3 regions of the Foliimonas ilicis genome follow, and region 2 is predicted to be linked to each of the others. Evidence: predicted binding sites of a transcription regulator. Region 2 holds the regulator's gene; each other region holds the start of a gene.
What was found. The regulator LexA, encoded in region 2, represses DNA repair genes until DNA is damaged. The targets are predictions, from matches to a motif close to TGTTCNNNNTGTGTTCNG.
Positions count from the first base shown of each region.

Region 1: a site for LexA is predicted at 2,463-2,480, ahead of ABFT80_RS01970 (ImuA family protein). Genes of this name have one in related genera too.
Region 3: a site for LexA is predicted at 2,438-2,455, ahead of ABFT80_RS21660 (2'-5' RNA ligase family protein). Genes of this name have one in related genera too.

Region 1 is NZ_JBDUUH010000001.1:410,577-417,686, reverse strand. It holds gene ABFT80_RS01995 (NAD(P)/FAD-dependent oxidoreductase) at 1-630, opposite strand, end outside; gene ABFT80_RS01990 (hypothetical protein) at 617-739, opposite strand; gene ABFT80_RS01985 (HpcH/HpaI aldolase/citrate lyase family protein) at 732-1,625, shown strand; gene ABFT80_RS01980 (DUF1737 domain-containing protein) at 1,622-1,828, shown strand; gene ABFT80_RS01975 (metallopeptidase family protein) at 1,838-2,296, opposite strand; gene ABFT80_RS01970 (ImuA family protein) at 2,503-3,504, shown strand; gene ABFT80_RS01965 (Y-family DNA polymerase) at 3,446-4,882, shown strand; gene ABFT80_RS01960 (error-prone DNA polymerase) at 4,879-7,110, shown strand, end outside.
Region 2 is NZ_JBDUUH010000002.1:33,445-40,554, forward strand. It holds gene trpD (anthranilate phosphoribosyltransferase) at 1-759, shown strand, start outside; gene trpC (indole-3-glycerol phosphate synthase TrpC) at 763-1,572, shown strand; gene moaC (cyclic pyranopterin monophosphate synthase MoaC) at 1,586-2,071, shown strand; gene ABFT80_RS05565 (molybdopterin molybdotransferase MoeA) at 2,071-3,276, shown strand; gene lexA (transcriptional repressor LexA) at 3,381-4,100, shown strand; gene ABFT80_RS05575 (ComEC/Rec2 family competence protein) at 4,113-6,620, opposite strand; gene gltX (glutamate--tRNA ligase) at 6,739-7,110, shown strand, end outside.
Region 3 is NZ_JBDUUH010000011.1:178,770-185,879, reverse strand. It holds gene ABFT80_RS21680 (YadA-like family protein) at 1-67, shown strand, start outside; gene ABFT80_RS21675 (invasion associated locus B family protein) at 75-659, shown strand; gene ABFT80_RS21670 (hypothetical protein) at 676-1,353, shown strand; gene ABFT80_RS21665 (bifunctional helix-turn-helix transcriptional regulator/GNAT family N-acetyltransferase) at 1,437-2,393, shown strand; gene ABFT80_RS21660 (2'-5' RNA ligase family protein) at 2,500-3,072, shown strand; gene ABFT80_RS21655 (ArsC family reductase) at 3,103-3,453, shown strand; gene ABFT80_RS21650 (aminopeptidase) at 3,465-4,721, opposite strand; gene ABFT80_RS21645 (LysR substrate-binding domain-containing protein) at 4,789-5,694, opposite strand; gene ABFT80_RS21640 (hypothetical protein) at 5,671-5,979, shown strand; gene ABFT80_RS21635 (YbfB/YjiJ family MFS transporter) at 6,038-7,110, shown strand, end outside.

The DNA of each region.
Region 1 (7,110 bases), on a different contig from region 2:
GGCATTCGGCCCCGCCGCATTGACGACGATGCCTGCCTCGAGCTTATCGCCGCTTTCCAAAGTCACCGAATCGACGCTGGTGCCATTGCGCTCCATCGCCACTACCTCGCCTAAGATGAGATCGACGGACTTGCTCTTGAGCGCCTTGCGGAACAGCAGAAGTAGTGCATGCGCGTCGAACCAGCCCTCGCCCGAACGGCCATAGGCGCCAGCAACTATGCCTTCCGTCGAAATCCAGGAAAAGCGGCGCTCAAGCGCTTCAGCATCTTCCAACAGAATGTCGGCTCCCTCAGCCTCTTGCGCACGGTGATTGGCTTCCAGAATGCTCTGGCCGTCATCGCTGGCGAGAATGAGATAGCCCTTCTCGCGAAAGCCGATATCCGCCTCTTCGCCGAATTCCTGTTTGAGCCGCCGGAAAAGGCCGAGCGTAAACTGCGAAAGGCGAATATTTTCAGGGATAGAGAATTGCTGACGGATCGAGGCGCAGGAAAGCGTCGTGGCGGCTTGAGAGAATTGGGGATCGCGTTCGATCACGGCGATCGAACCTGAAAATCCTTCCTCGCGCAGATAATAGGCGACGGCGCTTCCGACAATCGCTCCACCGACGATGACGACATCATAACGCGCCATGAACCAGACCTTTTTCAGCTCGAATCGTCGAGAGGGAACCAGTTTCGCGGCCTGTTCGCAAGGGCTTGCGCGTCGCCTGTTTGAGATGCATGAATTCGCCCATGCTCAATCAGATTTTCCGCCCGCGCCGCTCGGTTCTCTACATTCCCGCTTCCAACGAAAAAGCGCTGGCAAAGCTGGAAAGCCTCGCCTGCGATTGCGTTATTTTCGATCTGGAGGACGCCGTCGCGCCATCCGAGAAGCAGGCGGCGCGCGACAGGTTGAAGGCGCTGTTTTCAGCGCGCAAGCCAGGACGCGAAATGATCATCCGCATCAATGCACTTTCGGGCGAATGGGGCGCGGAAGATCTGACCGCCGCGATGGAATGCGAGCCGGACGGCATCCTGCTTCCTAAGGTCGATACCGCGCGTGACATTCTCGAAGCGGGCGACGTGCTCGACGACAATGACGCGCCAGATAGCGTCAGGCTATGGGCGATGATCGAGACGCCGAAGGCGATGCTGAACATCGGTGCTATTGCCGAACTCGGACGAGACCCTGCAGCAAGGCTTGCCTGCTTCGTCGCCGGGACCAACGATCTCGTCAAAGACACCGGCATCCTTGCGACGCCGGACCGGCGCTATCTCGTGCCATGGCTGATGCAAATGATTCTGGCCGCCCGCGCTGGCGGGCTCGAAATTCTCGATGGCGTAAGCAATGATTTCCGCGACATCGATGCCTTCACCAAGGAATGCACGGAAGCGGCGGCTATGGGTTTCGATGGCAAGACGCTCATCCACCCGGCGCAGATAGAACCGGCAAATCGTGCCTTTTCGCCATCAAATGAAGCGATTTCCGAAGCTAATGATATCGTTTCGGCTTTCGCTTTGCCCGAAAATGCTGGAAAAGGTGCAATCTCGATGAATGGCCGCATGGTCGAACGCTTGCATCTCGCGCAAGCCGAAAAACTGCTCGCCAGAGCGGGCGAAACGAACATTTCGAAGGATAAAGTATGAAACTCTACCGCCTGCTGACCGCCGTCGATGATGCAAGCTTCTGTCATAAAGTAACGGCAGCGCTCAACAAGGGCTGGCACCTTTATGGCTCGCCCACTTACGCTTTCGATACCGCCACGAACACGATGCGCTGCGGGCAGGCCGTGGTTAAGGACGTCGAAGGCAAGGAATATACGCCCGACACGAAACTCAGCGAACACTAATCCAGAAAACTACTGGCCAAGCTCGCCGGCGGAAGGCTGATTGCTGGAATCAGCTTCCTCTTCCAGCCTTTCCATATCGTCGTCGGAAAGGCCGAAATGGTGGCCGATTTCGTGGATCAGGACATGGGTGACGATGTCGCCCATCGTCTCCTCGTTTTCGGCCCAATAATCGATGATCGCCCGCCGGTAGAGCGTGACGCGGTTGGGGCCTTCGCCCGTCTGCGGGTTCCAGCGTTCGGCAATGCCGCGCCCTTCGAAAAGACCAAGCAGGTCGAAAGGCGTTTCCAGCGACAGATCATCCATGATCTCGTCGGTCGGAAACTCGGCAAATTGAATGATGATTTCGCCGGTAAGCTTGCGGAACTCTTCCGGCAGATGCGCATAAGCTTCCAGAGCCAAAAGCTCCAGCTCATCGATGGAAGGCGAAAGCTGATCGTGCCAGGAACGGGTCTTGTAGATACGGGCCATTTTTTGTCCTTTGACGGGCATATAGCCTTTCATGCTGCACCTTTCGAGTGGCTTTCTCGAAAGCCGGAGAAATAAGCCGCACTGCCCGGCTGCTTTGTGAATCGCATCCACAGGAATAAATTCTCCTCTATGCCGCTTGACTCTTCGGGTCGGCTTTGGAATCTATAGGAACATAACAGGAACAATTTTCGGAAAGCATTACCGTCATGGCGACATCAGCCGTGGCGCGGGAGACACTTTTTTCCCTGCGCCGGACAATAGCCAGGATCGAAGGGACCCTGCCCGAAAGGCTGGAAGTGCCGCTCGATTCGCAGCAGTCCGATGATGGAGACATCGTGCTCCGCCATAATGGCGTGGCCGTTCCAAAAGACCCTTATGTGCCGACCGGTGTGCAGAATTTCGATGCAGCCCTGGGAGGCGGCTTGCCGAAAGCGGCACTGACGGAAATTCATGGGCACCAGACCCGCGATGCCGGTTCGGTCGCAGGCTTTGCGCTTTCTCTTGCCGGGTTGATGTTGAAAAGGGCGGAAGAGCGCCTTCCCATTTTATGGATCGGCACGCATGAAATCTTTCAGGAAGCAGGGTTTCCCTATGCGCCGGGGCTTCATTCCCGCTTCGGAATAAAGCCCGAAAACCTTCTGATTGCCCGTATGCCCAAGCTTGTCGACGCATTGTGGGTGGCCGAGGAAGCAGCGCAGTTGAAGGCGCTTTCGCTTGTCCTTCTGGAAATTCGGGGCAATTCCCAAAGGCTGGACCTGACCGCAACACGGCGCCTGCATCGGCGCGCGCAACTCGCTGGCCGTCCGATTTTCCTTTTGCGGCAGGCTGCAGAGCCGGAACCGACCGCAGCCACGCTGCGGCTGGTTATATCGCCTGCTCCCGCCGCATCCCGCCAGACCATGGAAGGCGCGCTCGACGGCTCGATCGGGCCACCAGGTTTCACGGTCAGGATCGACAAAAGCCGCCTTGCCCGAACCGGACAGTTCACCCTGGAGTGGTACGCCGATGACTACGCATTTGAGGAAAGACGAGCCGCGCTGCCAGAGAATACTCGCAGTGTGGTTTCCGCGTCTGACCATCGAACGGATATTGCGCAAGCGTCTGGGGAGGTCTTGGCGTTCAAACCGGCAAACGCAGACGCAGCCCTTGGTGGTCAGCCATCGCGAGAAGAACGCCCAGCGCATCGCGGCAATCGACGAGCAGGCTGAACGGCTCAAGCTGAAACGCGGCATGGGCATTGCCGATGCACGCGCCATGCATCCCTCCATCGAAATCGTGGAAGCCGATCCTGATGCCGACCGGTTGTTGCTGGAAAGTCTGGCCGATTGGTGCGACCGCTATACGCCGCTGGTGGCGATCGATGGAACGGACGGCCTGCTGCTCGACATCACTGGCTGCGCGCATCTTTTCGGCGGCGAAAAAGCACTGCTTGACGATCTCCTGGCGCGGTTCTTCCATCAGGGTTTCGATGCACGCGCAGGTCTCGCCTCAACGCCCGGCGCTGCATGGGCTGCGGCCAGATTTTCCAGCACGCTCATTCTAGAAGATGGCGGCGAGAAGGATTTTCTGGCGCGCCTGCCTCTTTCCGCCCTTCGCCTCCAGCCGGAAACGCGCACCAGCCTCGAAAGCGTGGGCCTGCGTACGGTTGGCGCCGTCATGCAGGCACCGCGTGCACCGCTCGTTCGCCGTTTCGGAAAGTTACTCATCCTGCGGCTCGATCAGGCCTTGGGGTCCATAGAAGAAGCAATCTCGCCCCGCCTGCCCGTGCCGCCTCTTTCGGTGGAGCGCCACCTGCCGGAACCTGTATCGGCGATCGAGGGCGTGGAAGGGCTGATCTTTCAACTTGCCGGAACTCTGAAAGAAGATCTGGAGCGCCGCGCGGAAGGCGCGCGCGCCTTGCAGCTTTTGCTGTTCAGAGTGGACGGCATGGTCAGCCGCATCACCATCGGCGCATCGCATCCGCTGCGTGAGCCGGCCCTTGTCCAAAAATTGTTTCAGGAACGGCTCGGTGCACTCGGCAATGAAATCGACGCTGGCTACGGCTTCGATCTCATAAGATTGTCGGTTCTGGAAACCGCCAATTTCGACGCAAGGCAATCCGATTTGACGAATGCTTCAGCCGACGACGGCGAAGGTCTGGCGATATTTACCGACCGTATTCGTGCGCGGCACGGCACCGATGCCGTCTTGAGTAGCGTTGCAGTCGAAAGCCATATTCCCGAGCGCGCGGTGATGTCGGTTCCTTTTTCCGCAGCTCCTCGGCAACAAAAGGAAAACCCGCAGCCAATATCGGCGGAAAGGCCGATCCGCCTGTTCTCCAATCCCGAACCTGTCGAAGTAAGCGCAGTCGAAGTACCGGAGGGGCCACCCAGCCATTTCCGCTGGCGGCGTGTTTTCCACAAAGTCGCGCATTCCGAAGGGCCAGAGCGCATCGCGCCGGAATGGTGGCATGACGGCATAGAGGCTCCGACGCGGGATTATTTTCGTGTGGAAGATGAAGAAGGCCGCCGATTCTGGCTCTACCGCGAAGGTCTTTACGGCAAAACACCGCCGCCACGCTGGTTCATGCAGGGGATTTTTGCATGAACGCGCCCTCATATCCCGAATTGGGCTATGCCGAATTCGGCGTTCAGTCGAATTTCTCTTTTCTGCGCGGGGCATCGAAGCCTGAAGAGCTTGTCGTTGCAGCGACGATGATGGGTCATTCTGCGATGGGGCTGGCAGACTGCAACACGGTCGCGGGCGTGGTGCGCGCCTGGCAACAGGCAAAGCAGACCGGCATTGACTATCATCCCGGATGCCGGCTGGTCTTCGCTGACGAGACTCCGGACATTCTCGCTTATCCGCAAAACAGGAAGGGCTGGGGCCATCTTTGCCGTATGCTCACGCAGGCGAACGAAAGAGGAGAAAAAGGCGCACCAATCCTTCTGCGCGAGGATTTTTTCGAATGGGGTGCCAACATATCCTTCGCCGTCCTGCCATTGCTGGAAAATGAGCAGAAAGCGAATCTGAACTTCCTGAATGAAGCGCGCGAGGCCTTTGGACAGGCCGTACGAATTGCCGTGGCGCCGCTTTATCACGGCAATGACCGTTTTCGCATAGAGCAGGCAGCAGCACTTTCCCGCGCAACGGGCCTTTCGCTGATGGCCACGAACGACGTGGCCTATCACGTCCCGGAGCGTCGATCTCTGCAGGACATAGTGACCGCGATCCGTCTCAAGACGACAGTCTTCAAAGCGGGCCACGCGCTTCAGGCAAATGCCGAACGCTACCTCAAGCCGTCCCTGGAGATGGCCCGGTTGTTTCGCGCTTACCCGCAAGCAATTGCTGAAACAGTACGCTTTGCCGAAAGCCTGAAATTTTCGCTGAAGGAACTCAAATATTATTATCCCGAGGAGTCTAGCGGCAAGAGCATTTCACCTCAGGCCGAACTTGAAAGGCTGACATGGGAAGGCGCAGCATGGCGTTACCCTAAGGGCGTTCCGGAACATGTTCGCGATACGATTAGGAAAGAACTGACGCTTATCTCCGAAAAGGAATACGCACCCTATTTCCTGACCGTTCACGACATAGTTCAGTTCGCTAGAAATAAGGGAATACTTTGTCAGGGGCGCGGCTCGGCAGCAAATTCGACGGTCTGTTTCTGTATGCGCATAACCGAAGTCGATCCCGACCTGATTGAAGTTCTCTTCGAGCGGTTCATATCGACTGAACGCCATGAGCCGCCTGATATAGACGTCGATTTCGAGCATGAGCGTCGCGATGAAGTCATCGAATATATCTACACAAAATACAGCCATAAACGCACAGCCCTCGCTGCAGCCGTAACCACCTATCGTTCGCGCTCGGCCATGCGCGAAGTCGCCAAGGCACTTGGTTTCTCGGACGACACGATCGATGCACTGGCAAGCTCGACATGGCGCTGGACCTCGGAAGATCTCGGCAAGACGGAAGGTCAATCGGCCGGGCTCGACATGAACGTGGCACTGACGAAGCAATTCTTCGAACATGCCAATGCGCTTATGGGCTTTCCCCGTCACCTCACCCAGCATGTCGGCGGCTTCGTCATCACCAATGACCGTCTCGATGAGGTGGTGCCTATCATCAAGACCGGCATGGATGAGCGCCGAATGGTCGAGTGGGACAAGGACGATCTCGATTCGGTCGGCATTCTCAAAGTCGATGTTCTGGCGCTTGGCATGCTTTCCTGCCTACGCCGAGCATTCGATCTTCTGCACGCCAATTATGACGCCCGCGATGAGTATGGCAGATCCTACGAACTGGCCACGATCCCGCAAAGGCAAGAGCCAGTCTACGACATGATCTGCCGTGCCGATACGCTGGGCGTTTTCCAGATCGAAAGCCGCGCGCAGATGTCGATGCTGCCGCGCCTGAAACCAAGAGAATTCTATGACCTCGTCATTGAGGTGGCGATTGTGCGTCCAGGCCCGATACAGGGTGACATGGTTCACCCATATTTACGGCGCCGGGAAGGAAAAGAGCCTGTCGAGTATCACAGTGAGGTGCTGAAAAATATTCTGAAGAGAACGCTCGGCGTTCCGCTTTTTCAGGAACAGGCGATGAAAATTGCCATTGACGCAGGCGGGTTCACGCCCGGCCAAGCGGACGAATTAAGGCGCGCCATGGCGACCTTCAAACGCACAGGCACCATCGGAAATTATAAGCAAAAAATGATCGATGGAATGAAGCAGAACGGCTATCCGGAGGAATTTGCAGAGCGTTGCTTCAAGCAGATCGAAGGCTTCGGAGAGTATGGGTTCCCCGAAAGCCATGCAGCGTCCTTTGCCCTTCTT
Region 2 (7,110 bases):
GACGGCTCACACAGCGTCAACATCTCGACCGCATCCGCCTTCGTCATGGCTGGTGCTGGCGTGCCCGTCGCGAAACACGGAAATCGCGGCCTCTCGTCGCAAACGGGTGCGGCTGACGTTCTGATTGCCCTTGGCGTGAAGATCGATCTCGACCCTGAAGCTATCGGGCGCTGCATAAAAGAGGCCGGTATCGGCTTCATGTTTGCGCCCTCGCATCATCCGGCAATGCGTCATGTCGGTCCGACCCGCTCAGAACTCGGCACGCGCACGATCTTCAATCTTCTCGGGCCGCTTTCCAATCCGGCAAGCGTAAAGCGTCAGATGGTTGGCGTGTTCTCGCCCGAATGGATTTTGCCGGTCGCGGAAACGCTGAAAACGCTCGGCACCGAAAAAGCCTGGGTAGCGCATGGCGATGGCTATGACGAGATCACCACGACGGGCGAAACGCATGTTGCCGAACTCGTAAATGGTGAGATCCGCAGCTTTACGCTGACGCCCGAAGCATTTGGCCTCAGCCGTCACAGAACCGAGGATTTGCGCGGCGGGGACGCTGCCTATAACGCTTCGGAACTGAACAAGCTTCTTTCGGGTGCGCACGGCGCTTACCGCGACACGGTGTTGATGAATGCCGGTGCCGGTCTTGTGGTTTCCGGCACGGCCGAAACCCTTGAAGACGGCATCGCGCGCTCAGTCAAAGCTATCGATAATGGCGCGGCTCTCGACGTGCTGAAGCGTCTTATCAAAGTGTCCAACGGATAAAAAATGGCCGATATTCTGCGAAAAATCGAGGCCTACAAACGCGAAGAGATCGCGGCCGCCAAATTGCGCATGCCGCTTTCGGAATTGAAGGCACGCGCGATTGACGCGGATGCGCCTCGCGGGTTCCTGAAGGCGCTGGAAAATAAGCGCGCGGCCGGGCAATTCGGGCTGATTGCCGAGATTAAGAAGGCGAGCCCTTCCAAGGGGCTCATTCGCGCCGATTTCGATCCGCCCGCACTCGCAAAAGCCTACGAACAGGGCGGCGCGGCTTGTCTGTCCGTTCTGACGGATGCGCCATCGTTTCAGGGTGCGCCGGAATTCCTGACTGCCGCGCGCGCAGCCGTTAGCCTACCGGCGCTGCGCAAGGATTTCATGTTCGAGCCTTATCAGGTCCATGAGGCCCGCGCTTGGGGTGCCGACGCAATACTCATCATTATGGCCAGCCTGACTGACGACGACGCGAAGGCGCTCGAAGATACCGCTTTCGAACTTGGCATGGATGTCCTGATCGAAGTCCATGACGAAGACGAGATGGAACGCGCGCTTCGCCTGAAATCCCGCCTCGTCGGCATCAACAACCGAAATCTCAGAACCTTCGAAATCGGCCTTGAAACATCCGAGCGATTGGCCCCGATGGGGCCGGACGACCGGCTGCTGGTCGGTGAAAGTGGAATATTCTCGAACGAAGATTGCCGCCGTCTCGAAAAAGTGGGCATTGGTACATTCCTCGTCGGCGAAAGCCTGATGCGGCAGGAAGATGTCGCTTCTGCCACGCGGCGCCTTCTGGAAGGCGAACGGGTCGCTACATCCTGACGGAGACTGCCAAATGCCTTCACGCTCATTGACGCATCTTTCCGAAGGCGGCGACGCCAATATGGTCGATGTCGGCGGCAAGGCGGAAACGGAACGCACGGCCATAGCGGAAGGCAGTGTGACTATGCTTCCCGAAACGCTGCAGACCATTCTTGAAGGTAATGCGAAAAAGGGCGACGTGCTGGGTGTGGCGCGGATCGCCGGCATCATGGCTGCGAAAAAGACACATGAGCTTATTCCGCTCTGCCACCCGCTGCTGCTGACCAAAGTGTCCGTGGACATCGAACCCGATCATGCCCTGCCCGGCTTGCGCGTCACTGCACTTGCCCGCGTTACGGGAAAAACCGGCGTCGAGATGGAAGCGCTGACCGCAGCCTCTGTCGCGTGCCTCACCATCTACGACATGGCGAAGGCCATCGATCGAGGCATGGTGATTTCAGATTTGCGTCTGGTCCAAAAGTCAGGCGGCAAATCCGGCGACTATGGGGTTGCCCGCTAATGGCTCTGCTGCCTGTCGATGAAGCCCTGGAACGTTTGCTTGGCGACGCGAAAGCAATCGCCTCCGAAACAGTACCGCTTTCCGAATGCGCGGGACGCGTTTTGGCCGAGCCTGTGGTGGCGCTCAGAACGCAGCCGCCCTTCAATGCCAGCGCCATGGATGGCTATGCCGTTCGTCTGGCAGATGTCGGAAGCATTCCGGCACGCCTCACGGTGAAGGGAATCGCGCCAGCCGGCAAACAGTTCAAAGGCTATGTCGGGCAAGGCGAAGCCGTGCGCATATTCACCGGCGCGCCGGTTCCCGAAGGTGCCGATACGATCGTCATTCAGGAAAATGTCCGCGATCTGGGTTCCGACACCATAGAAATCACTGAGACGGTCGGCGCAGGACGCCACATTCGCCGTCGCGGCCTGGATTTCAACGAAGGCGACGTCCTTCTTGAAGCAGGCAGGCAACTCGACCCGGCTGCACTGTCGCTTGCAGCGGCCGGCAATCATCCGCGACTTGAAGTCGTGCGGCAGCCGCTCGTCGCCATTATCGCAACCGGCGACGAACTCATGCCGCCCGGCAGTGAAACCGCACCGGACCAGATCATCGCATCGAATGCCTATGGCGTCGGCGCGATTGCGCAGATCGCCGGTGCCCGCGTTATGGATCTCGGCATTGCGCGCGATACAAAGGGCGCAATCGGTGATCTCGTACAGGCAGCGCTCGATGCAAGGGCAGACGTCATCGTCACGCTCGGCGGCGCGTCGGTCGGCGACCACGATCTGGTTCACGATGTCCTGACTGATTACGGCATGAGGCTGGATTTCTGGCGTATCGCGATGCGCCCCGGCAAACCGTTGATGTTTGGCCGTGTCGGAGAGACGCGCTGTATAGGCCTGCCCGGAAACCCGGTCGCGAGCCTCATTTGTGCTCACCTCTTTCTCGTCCCCCTCCTGTCGCGCCTTGGCGGTCGTCCCTACGCCCCCGTAATAGAGGAAGCGCGGCTTGGGGAGGCGATGGCTGCCAACGATCATCGGCAGGATTATGTGCGCGCCAGCCTGATCGAAACCGGCGAAGGCTTAGTGGCAACACCCTTCCAAATTCAGGATTCGTCCATGCTCCGCACATTTTCGGATGCGGACGCACTCATAATTCGCGCGCCGAATGCCCCGGCCTCATCACGTGGCGACACCTGCCGTGTGACGCGGTTGAGATGAACAAAGCATCAACAGATTCATTAAAATTTAAAATATTGCGGAACACAACTGGAACAGATAGTGTTTGTTCTGGTTTTGTTTTTAATGATTCCGAGAGGCCGGGAATGCTGACGCGCAAACAACATGAGCTCCTGCTGTTCATTCATGAACGTCTCAAGGAATCGGGTATCCCGCCTTCCTTCGATGAAATGAAAGAGGCGCTTGATCTTGCGTCCAAGTCCGGCATCCACAGGCTGATTACTGCCCTGGAGGAACGCGGCTTCATCCGGCGCCTGCCGAACAGGGCGCGTGCGCTTGAAGTTTTGCGTCTGCCAGATTCAATTGCGCCGGGTCTGGCTCCATCGCCTCGAAAGTTTTCGCCCAGCGTCATCGAAGGCAGCCTTGGCCGCAAGCCGGAAACGAAGTCGCCCTTCAAAGCCGGCAATGACGACGACGCCAGCGCGGCAGTCTCCATTCCTGTCATGGGGCGTATCGCCGCCGGTGTCCCGATCGACGCGATACAGCACCGCACTCATTCCATTTCCGTGCCTCCGGAGATGATCATGGGCGGCGAGCATTATGCGCTTGAGGTCAAGGGCGACTCGATGATCGAAGCCGGTATTTTCGACGGCGACACGGTCATCATTCGCAATGCGAATACGGCTCAACCGGGTGAAATCGTCGTTGCTCTCGTCGATGAGGAAGAAGCGACGCTCAAGCGTTTTCGCAAAAAGGGCGCATCCATCGCGCTGGAAGCTGCCAATCCCGCCTATGAAACGCGTATTTTTGGGCCTGATCGTGTCAAGGTTCAGGGCAAGCTGGTCGGCCTGATCCGGCGCTACTGACGGCTCCGAGAGCTAGTCTATGACGCTGCCGGGTGACGATTTCGTACCCGGCGATAGATTTCTTCTCTTTGAATTGTCCGGGCGTTGATAGGGTGCCAATCCCCTCGCCTCACGGGAAAATGCGCGTTGCGTATGCCATGGGCGATAGGGTTTGCTGATAGCAAACTGCAATACCGCTCTTGGTCTGGGTGTTTCGCCCACAAGATCGTCGTAGGATTTACCCAGGAAAATCGCTGCGCTTCCATATTGTGCGAGCTCGCGCTTTCCAACGATTAGCGGCCCGTCGTCGCTACACGGATACTGTGCGGTCGCATCCTCAATCACGATTACAGCAGCCTTTTCGCAAAACGGTTGAGCCGCTTTGGAATCGGAAACATGCGCAATAAGCGCTCCAGACCGATGCGTAGACACGCAGGCTGAATTCGAACAGTCGAATGGTTTTCCTGCAAATTGCGCAAGGCCATTCGAACCTCGATCCGAAGCGGTGGAGTGGGGATCCTTCTTCAAGCTTTGATCTTCAGCCGTAGAATTCTTTTGCTTCGAAATCGGGGCCATCAGATTTTCAGCGTTCAATGCGCGTTTCCAATTGTCGATCGTAAACGCGTTTGGCTTTGCCCGATTGATGGCAAGGCGTTCGTTTTCCAGAACCACCCCGACGAGACGTCCATCTTCTGAAATGAGAATATCGGGAGTTTGTGCAGCAGGCAGAGTTAGGACCCCGGCCACGGCGAACGGTATCGCTAGAAGTCTGATCCGTGTGGTCATCATGGTCGCGAACACAAGCGCAATAGTAATCGCGAGCACTGAGAATATCGGGATCAGGCCGACAGCATCGATGGGTGAGCGTTCGGAAAACCAGACGGATATTTCAATCATCATGGTCAGTCCCCACCCCATTATATAGAGGAACGGCCCATCCAGATTGAAAGGCATTGCGACGGCGGCAATGACGCCGAACGGCATAACGATCGCAGAAACGAACGGCATTGCGGCAAGATTTGCCGCCAAAGTCAGCGGCGACACGCGCTGAAAATGAAAAGCTCCATATACGGTCGTAGCCAGCCCGGCGATGATTGAGGTCGCGGCAAGGCCGACCAGAAACACAACGGCCTGTCGCGATATGAAACGAAACGCCGATGGGCTGCGTTCAGGCGGCGAGCCTCGCCTTCGGGAACGATAATCGGACCAGGCAGCATAAGCGCCGATCAATGCGGCAGTCGCGGCGAACGACATTTGGAAACTTGGCCCGACGACCTCGTGCGGCGAGATAGCGATGACGATCATGGCCGAAATGGCGAGGTTTCTCATACTGAGAGCCGCCCGGTCGAACATGACCGCAATCAGCATCACCGCCAGCATGATGAAACTTCGCTGCGCCGCCACCTCGCCACCCGAGATGAAGAGATATGAGGCAATCGAAAAAAGCGCGATGAAGGCCGAGTATTTCTTCACCGGCCGCCGCGAGGAAAAGGACGGAAAAAATGCGAAGATCGTGCGTAAAGCGACCATTATCGTGCCGGCTACCAACGCCATATGCAGGCCGGAAATGGAAATGACGTGATAGATTCCGGTTCGGCGCATCGCCTCGTTGATCTCTTCCGGTATGCCAGCCCGCACGCCAACGACCAAGGCGGCGGCGATTTCCCCTTCTGGTCCGCCGATCTTTTTCCGAATACGATCCGCAATCGCATTGCGCGCATTTTCTGCGGCGTTCCAGATCGAGAAGCTGCCTGCGCTTTCCGGCATCAATTTCGGCTCACTCAGAAAGAAGCCGCTTGCACCGATGCCGTCGAAATAGCTTTCGAAAGAGAAATCATAACTGTTCGGGCGCACAGGTCCGGATGGTGGCATAAGCCTCACATAGCCCGCCACCGAACTGCCGATCCTGATCGCGTCGGGAACTGTTCTGGCACTGACGCGCGCACGATCCGGCGCATATCGCAGCGTCGGCCGCGACGTTTCCAGAACATCCAGCGTGAGCCGCACGCGACCGCTTGACATGCGCTCGATCGAAACAACGCTTCCCGTCAGATTGGTCGATATTTCCGAACCCAAAACTTTGGTTTGTGCGCGCCAGGTTTCGAGTTTTGCCAATGCAATGCCTGACGAAACCAGAAAAACTGCAAACATCAACAATCGCAAAGTTGGCATTGAACGAAGGAATAAAACGAATGGAAGCAGGCATATCGGCGCGAGAAATACCGGCCATGCCGCTGGTTCGCCTGGCATTGCGAAATACAGAATGATCCCAAGCCCCAGAAAGACCGGGATCAGAACGAATGCCGTGCCGCGATCGATCTCGACGTTGAAGGCTTTGGATAAGCCCGTACCGAAAATACGCAATTTTTCGACCGGACCGGTCGGTTTTGACCGGTCAATCGGCCGCTCATCAACAAGCGCGTAGGGCTGCGTTGTGTTGTAGTCAGGGGCAGTATCCAACAAGACAGGCGAGGCATCGCTCATCACAGATGCCAGAAGCGAACGCTCGCTTACGTCGCCGACAGATGACTTTCCCGCCATGCCCGCCTCCGGCTTGCGCCAGAGCACCCCTTGAACCCCTCACCCCCTATGCTACATGAACCCGACTGAAACGCCATGCGCCGAACCTCTTTCGCGCATTCCAAATCTGGAACCCTTTATGTCCGAAAAAATCGTCACCCGTTTTGCGCCATCGCCGACCGGCTATCTGCATATCGGTGGCGCGCGAACCGCGCTGTTTAACTGGCTGTATTCCCGCCATACCGATGGCACGATGCTTCTGCGCATTGAAGATACCGACCGCGAGCGCTCGACCGACGCAGCCACGGCGGCGATTCTGGACGGCCTGAGCTGGCTCGGGCTGAAATGGGAGGGCGAGCCGGTTTCCCAGTTCGAGCGCGCGCCGCGTCACCGCGAAGTCGCAGAACAACTGGTGCGCGACGGCAAGGCTTATTACTGCTTTGCCTCGCCAGATGAGCTGAACGAGATGCGCGAAAAGGCGCGCGCCGAGGGTCGCCCTCCGCGCTATGAT
Region 3 (7,110 bases), on a different contig from region 2:
TTTGTCTGCCACGACTGCAGGCGGGCACTGGGGAGCTGGCGCAGGTCTGAGCTTCACGTTGAATTGAGGCCCGGATGATCAGGCAAGTCATCGCTGTTAGCTATCGATTGGCGATCATGGCTTGCCTTGTCCTGTCCGCTAGTCCCGCTTCTGTCGGACAGGAGCTTTCGCAACCAGGTTTCAGGATCAAGCCATCCGATGTCGTTTTGCCTGCCGGCGTGCCGTTGGGCAAATACCGCAGGAGCATCCAGCCATTCGAAAACTGGACCCTCATCTGCGACGAGAACCTCGAGGCGCAGCAAAGGATTTGCAATGTCAGTCAGGTGATTGAGGACCAGTCCGGCCAAACCGTTTTTAGCTGGTCTCTGGCAGCCAGCGAAGATGGAAAGCCGTTCATGATCCTGCGCACTCCGCCTTCCGCGAAAGCAGATGGATCGGTGTCGTTGCAGTTTCCGGGGCGGCAAAGCCCCGTCAATGTTGTCATGGACGGATGCAATGAGGTCGTTTGCGTCGGCAAAGTGCCCGTCGGGCCGATATTGCGCGAACAGATCGCAAAAGATGCGGCCCCAGACATCTCCTACCTAACGACCGCTGGCGAAACCATCACCGTAACCGCGTCGCTCAAAGGGCTGGCTACGGCGCTGTCGGCAATCGAGTAAATGAAAAAGAGACCATATGAACCAGCAATCCATTCATGATCGCATCATGTCCAGAAAAGACGGCGGTGCTGCCGTGGAGGAAACGCCCGAAGTTCCTCGTGAGCCGAAGAAGCGCTGGGTGCGCACCGCACTGATTTCGGTAGCAGGCATTGCGGTTGGGATAGCGGCGGGCATTGCCGCGATGCAATTTTCGGCCGTCAAGGATGTCTTCGCGCAAGACGCATCGGTCGCGGCTGGAGGGCCGAACGCGGCATTGCCGGATACGCCTTTCCTCGCTCACGCCAAACAGGCGGGCCTGACCACATGCGGTACGGTCTTTCCGGTTCTGGGGCAGATACTTGGAGACGGCGCGCAGTACGATGTGCATTCGGAATGGAACCAGACCGAGCCCAACAAGCATGCCGTACAGGCGCTTGTCGGCATGAACTACGCTACTGAATCCTACAGCGGAGCGGCAGCAGGAGTTGTCTTCGCATCGCCAAACGGGTCTGCCTGTGAAGGCGCAATGGTCAGGATCGCGCCATTCTCCATGAAATGCCAGGATGTACTGGCGGGCTTCCCCGAAGGCGCCGCGCTCGTATCAAACCTTGGCCAGGTGCCACTCTATAAGCTGCCCAGAGATGGCGGGCAGGTGCTGCTGATCCCATCGGGCGAAAGCTGCACTGTGGTTTCCGTCGTTCAGGCGGCGGGGTAAGGGCAACAAAGCCGAAAGGCCCTTGCGGATTGTGAAGGTTTGATCCCATATAGTTGCATAATACAACAAAATGGGTAATCAAAGTGACCACGGTACCGGCCTCTCAGATCGAACTTATCCGTGACGCATCGCGCCGCCTTGTCCGGGAACTTGGCTTCATGCGCGATGCCCTCGCCGGAACCGGGCTGCCACCATCCTCGGTCCATGCTCTGCTGGAGATCGATGCGAAAGGCGCGATGACGGCCAACGAGTTGGCCGATCTTCTGGCTCTGGAGAAGTCGAGCGTGAGCCGCTTGCTTCGCAAGCTCGTGGACACGGGAGAGGTGGTGGAGACGCCCGGAAAGGCGGATGGCCGGACGAAACTCCTCTCGCTCACGATCAAGGGACAGACGACGGTGTCCGGCATCCACAATTTTGCCAAGCGGCAGGTGAGGGAGGCCTTGGCGCGCTTGAGCCCAAGCCAGCACGGAACTGTCGCCGATGGCCTCCGGCTCTACGCGGACGCGCTCGCCGCTGGTCGCAAGATTGAGGATACGCCGTCCGCCATCACCATCGAAACGGGCTACCGCCCCGGTGCTCTGGCGCGATGCACGGAGATGCACGCCCATTATTACGCACGGACCGCCGGTTTCGGCCGCCCGTTCGAAGCCAAGGTCGCCGCTGGACTGGCTGAGTTTTCCGAAAGAATAGACCGGCCCTGCAACGGGCTCTGGCTTGCCGTTCGAGAGGGTGAGGTCGTCGGCACGGTGGCTATCGACGGTGAGGATTTGGGTTCCGGCATCGCTCATCTGCGCTGGTTTATCATCGGGGATGATGTGCGAGGTCAGGGGGTAGGCAGGGAACTGCTGTCTGCGGCACTCGAATTCTGTGACCGGCAGGGTTTCCGCGAGACGCATCTCTGGACATTCCACGGTCTGGACGCCGCCCGGCACCTCTATGAGACGCATGGCTTTTCATTGGCCGAAGAATATTCCGGAGGGCAATGGGGCAAAGAGGTTCTGGAGCAGCGCTTCGTCAGGCCGATCGGGCGCGCGGAGTGACCTCTCCCTGGCGATGATACAATTCATCGAAATTCGCTTGCGTATGTTCTTGTTTTGTTCTTAGTTAAAGAAAAATGGAGGGCGAGGCATTTCCTGGGAGGAGTGCATGAGTCAGTTCAGCTTTGATTTTGGTGATCCTGAGCCAAAGCGGCGTAATCGTCTTTTCTTCACGTTGTTTCCAGACAAGGAAACTGCGTTGAAAAGCCAAAAGATAGGTCGAGAGATCAAATCCTTGGCTGGCATAAAATCCCGCATGCTGCCGATTGAACGCAGGCATATGTCACTCAATCATGTGGGCGATTTTACGCGGCTCAAGTCGAAGACAATCTTTGCGGCAACGCAGGCGGCAAAGTCGGTTACGGCAGCACCGGTCACAGTTACGTTGGATCGGCTGATGACATTCAACGGCAGACCAGCCAATCATCCGTGCGTTCTATATGGCGAGGCGTCCAACGCATTGGCGGCATTCCACCAGAGCCTTGCACTCGCAATGTTGAGGTGCGGTCTGAGGGCGGGGTTGGATTTTACCCCGCATATGACATTGCTTTATTGCCCCGAAAACATCCCTTCGCGCGAGATCGAGCCCATCAGCTTTGTCGCGAAGGAGTTCTTTCTCGTCCACAGCTTATTGAGACGAACGCAGTACAATGTGGTCGGCAGTTGGAGGCTGTGCGGCTAAAACAGCCTCTCATTGCGCAAGGAGATCGAATTGAGCGTCACCATCTACGGCATCAAGAACTGCGACACGATGAAAAAGGCCCGCAACTGGCTGGAAAGCCATGATGTGACCTATCGGTTTCACGACTACAAGGCCGAAGGGGTCGAGCGCGGCAAGCTGGTCGAGTGGTGCGACCGGGCCGGTTGGGAAACGGTGCTGAACCGTGCCGGCACGACCTTTCGCAAGCTTCCCGATGCCGACAGGCAGGACCTCGATGCGCAGAAAGCTATAGCGCTCATGCTGGCGCAGCCCTCCATGATCAAGCGGCCCGTGCTTGAAACGGACGGAAAATTGCTCGTCGGATTCAAGCCGGAACGCTATGAGGAAGCGTTCGCGGCCTGACTATTTGAGCTTTACGCCCATTCGCCCTTGCGCATGACCGGCGAGCGCGAGCCGTCCTGGGCGATGCCATCGACGTCGATTTGGTCGGAACCGATCATCCAGTCGATATGGATGAAGCTCTTGTTGCCGCCCTGCGCCGCAATCTGCTCCGGCGTCAGCGATGCGCCATCGATGAAGCATTTCGAATAGCACTGGCCGAGCGCGATGTGGCTGGCGGCGTTTTCGTCGAACAGCGTGTTGAAGAACAGCAGACCGCTTTTCGAAATCGGCGACGAATGCGGCACCAGGGCCACTTCGCCAAGCCTACGCGCGCCTTCGTCCGTATCGAGCACCTTGTTCAGCACTTCCTCGCCACGCGTGGCTTTCGCTTCGACGATCCGCCCGCCTTCGAAGCGCACGGAAATGCCGTCGATCAGCGTGCCCTGATGCGACAGCGGCTTGGTGCTGGATACGTGGCCTTCGACGCGATGCGCATGCGGCGTCGTGAACACTTCCTCGGTCGGGATATTCGGGTTGCAGGTGATGCCGTTTTTCGCGGTCGATGCACCGCCATGCCATTCATGACCATCCGCCAGGCCGACCGTGAGGTCGGTGCCGGGGCCGGTGAAATGCAATGCCTGAAATGACTTTCCGTTCAGCCATTCGGTGCGCTTGCGCAATTCCGCATTGTGATGCTTCCACGCTGCGACCGGATCGGCGACATCGACGCGCGATGCGGCGAAAATGGCATCGGCAAGCTTGGCCACCGCCACGTCTTCGGCGTCATTAGGAAACACCTGCTTCGCCCAGGAAAGGTTCGGGTAGGCGACGATATTCCAGTTGATGTCGAAGCCTGCGATCTTTTCCAGTGCTGGCTGGTAGGCGATGGAATTCGCCTTGTTGGCGCGCGAAACCTTGGTTGGGTCTTCCTTGGCCAGAAGCATCGGATTGTCGCCTGCGATTGCAAGGCGTGCCGCGCCGTTTTCGAACGCTTTGGCCATTCCCTCATAAAGCCAGCCGGAAGCCCGGTCGAAGCTTGCGTCGGGGCCATGACGATAGCGTGCGAGCGTCGTTTCCTCGTCCGAATAGAAGGTCGTCACCAGACCGGCGCCCGCGCGATAGGCATGCTCGGTGATGCGGCGCACCAGCGGCAGTGCCGCTACCGGCGCGGTCATGACCAGATCCTGCCCGGCCTGAAGCTGCAGGCCGATTTTCACCGCGACCTCTCCCAATTTATCCAGTTTTTCGGGATCGATGGAGGCGGAAACGTCGCGAATATGTGAGGTCATGTCTGCTTTCCAAATCTTGCTGTCTTGGTTTTACATAAAGTCTGATGGCGCTTGTCGCCATATTATTTCAGCGTGGCGGGCACATGCGGTCGATCGTGCTCTGGATTTCCGCAAAAATCCATCGCTTGAATCCATTGACGTTTTCACTCGGACGGCGGTTCTTGGGCGTCGCCAGATAATAGCCCAGCCCGCTTTTGGCGGACGATCCGAATGGATCGACCAGACGCCCATCCGCCAGCGCATCCGCCGCCAGCAATTGCCAGGCAAGCATGATGCCCTGTCCGGCAATCGCGGCCTCGATGCAAAGCACCGGATCGGTAAAAACAGGCCCGGATTTCATCGAAATATTCTCGATGCCCGCATTTATCAGCCAGCTTTCGGATGAAAACATCGTGTTCTGATCGGAAATCATCGGGAATTTCGCGAGATCGGCGGGCGTTTTTATCTGTGCCGCCACGCCCGGCGCGCACACCGGGAATATTTCCTGCGCAAGCAGAAGCTCGACATTGGTATTCGGCCAGTCGCCCTTGCCCATGCGTATCGCCACATCGATGTCCGACCGGTCGAGATCGGCAATCTGCACGGACGCGTCGATGCGCAGGCTGACTTCGGGATAAAGCGCCTGATAGCGGCTGAGGCGCGGAACAAGCCATCGCGAGGCGAAGGCCGGAGCGACGGAGATGACGAGTATGTTCGCGGCATTGTCGTCGGCAAGTGCCACAGCCGCTGAAAGTTCGCGAAACCCGGCGGAAAGGCGTGCGCCCATCACCTGCCCGAACGCGTTGGCGACGAGCCCGCCCGAAGTGCGCTCGAAGATCGCCCGGCCAAGCTGGCTTTCCGTGCGGTTTATCTGCTGGCTGACGGCACTTGGCGAAACGCCGAGTTCGTCAGCAGCGCGTTGAAGTGATCCGCATCGGTAGACGGCTTCGACGGCGCGAAGGCCGTTGAGATGGACGCGGTTGAGAGCCTGCATGAAGTTTTTCTAAACTCGTTCACTGTGAATCTGGATTGTGATAAGCTCTGTATAAGAACACTATACGGAAAACCTAAAGAAGGCGATCTTGTGATGTTCAGCTTCTTTTCATTGTCCGATCGTTCAAACGAGCGTGAAAGCCGCGAGGCACAATGGCTGGCCTGGAAGCGTGATCCGCTCTCGCATCCCGACCTTGCCCGCATGTCCTTGCGTGAATTGGGCGATCTGCCGCTATTCCCCGTAAAATTCAGACAAAGTGAAAAACACTGCGCCGACCAGAGATAGGCTCTGGACCAGTGTTCGGAGGTTGATCGGCGCGACTATGGCAATATGGTCCGTCGCCATGCGCTCTGAGTCGTCTTCTCCCTTTCGTTATGCAATTGCCGGAATGATCGCCATGGCCGTCGCCATGGGCTTCGGGCGGTTCGTCTATACGCCAATCCTGCCCGGCATGATGGATGAACTGGGTCTGTCGGCTGCCAATGCTGGCCTGATCGCCTCTGCGAATTTTCTTGGCTACCTGGTCGGCGCCCTTCTGGCTGCGGGCGGATGGGCGCATGGGCGAGAGCGTCCGATATTCCTGGTGTCACTTGGCGCAAGTGCTTTGCTTTCCGGCATGATGGGGCTGACCGACAGCATCGCGATTTTCCTGATCGTTCGGTTTCTGGCGGGACTGGTCAGCGCCTTTGCAATGGTTTTCGTTTCCGCCACCGTGTTCAGCCATCTGGCGCTGGCCAGGCGCGAGGATCTTCAGGCGATGCATTTCGGCGGCGTCGGGCTGGGTATCGCCGTTTCGTCGGCGATGATGGCGGTTTTGATCGTGCAAGGTGCCGCGTGGCCCGCCGGTTGGCTGGGCTCGGCGGCTCTGTCGGCGTGCGGCTTCGTCATTGTCTGGTTGATGCTGGATCAGGGGCCGGTCGTCACCGGAGAGGCGCGCCGCGAGCCGAAACTGCCGAAAAGCACGGCACTCGCCAAGATGATCGCCGCTTATGGCATTTTCGGCTTCGGCTACGTCATCACGGCCACATTCCTTGTCGCGATTATCCGTCAGGGCGATTCAGGCCCGGTGTTCGAAGCGATCGTGTGGCTGGCCACCGGGCTGGCGGGCATTCCATCGATATGGCTCTGGAACAAGGTCGTGGCCCGCATCGGTCTTGCGTCGGCTTTCGCATTTAGTTGCGTTGTCGAGGCGGTAGGCGTCGCGGCCAGCGTCACGATTGGCGGCTACACGGGGCCGCTTATCGCCGGTGTTCTACTTGGCGGGACGTTCATTGCCGTCACGGCGATGGGCTTGCAGGCAGGTAGACGCCTTGCGCCTCTGTCTCCGCGCAGGATCCTTGCACTGATGACGGCCTCGTTTGGCCTTGGCCAGATCATCGGTCCCATATTTTCGGGAATAGTGGCCGAGTGGACCGG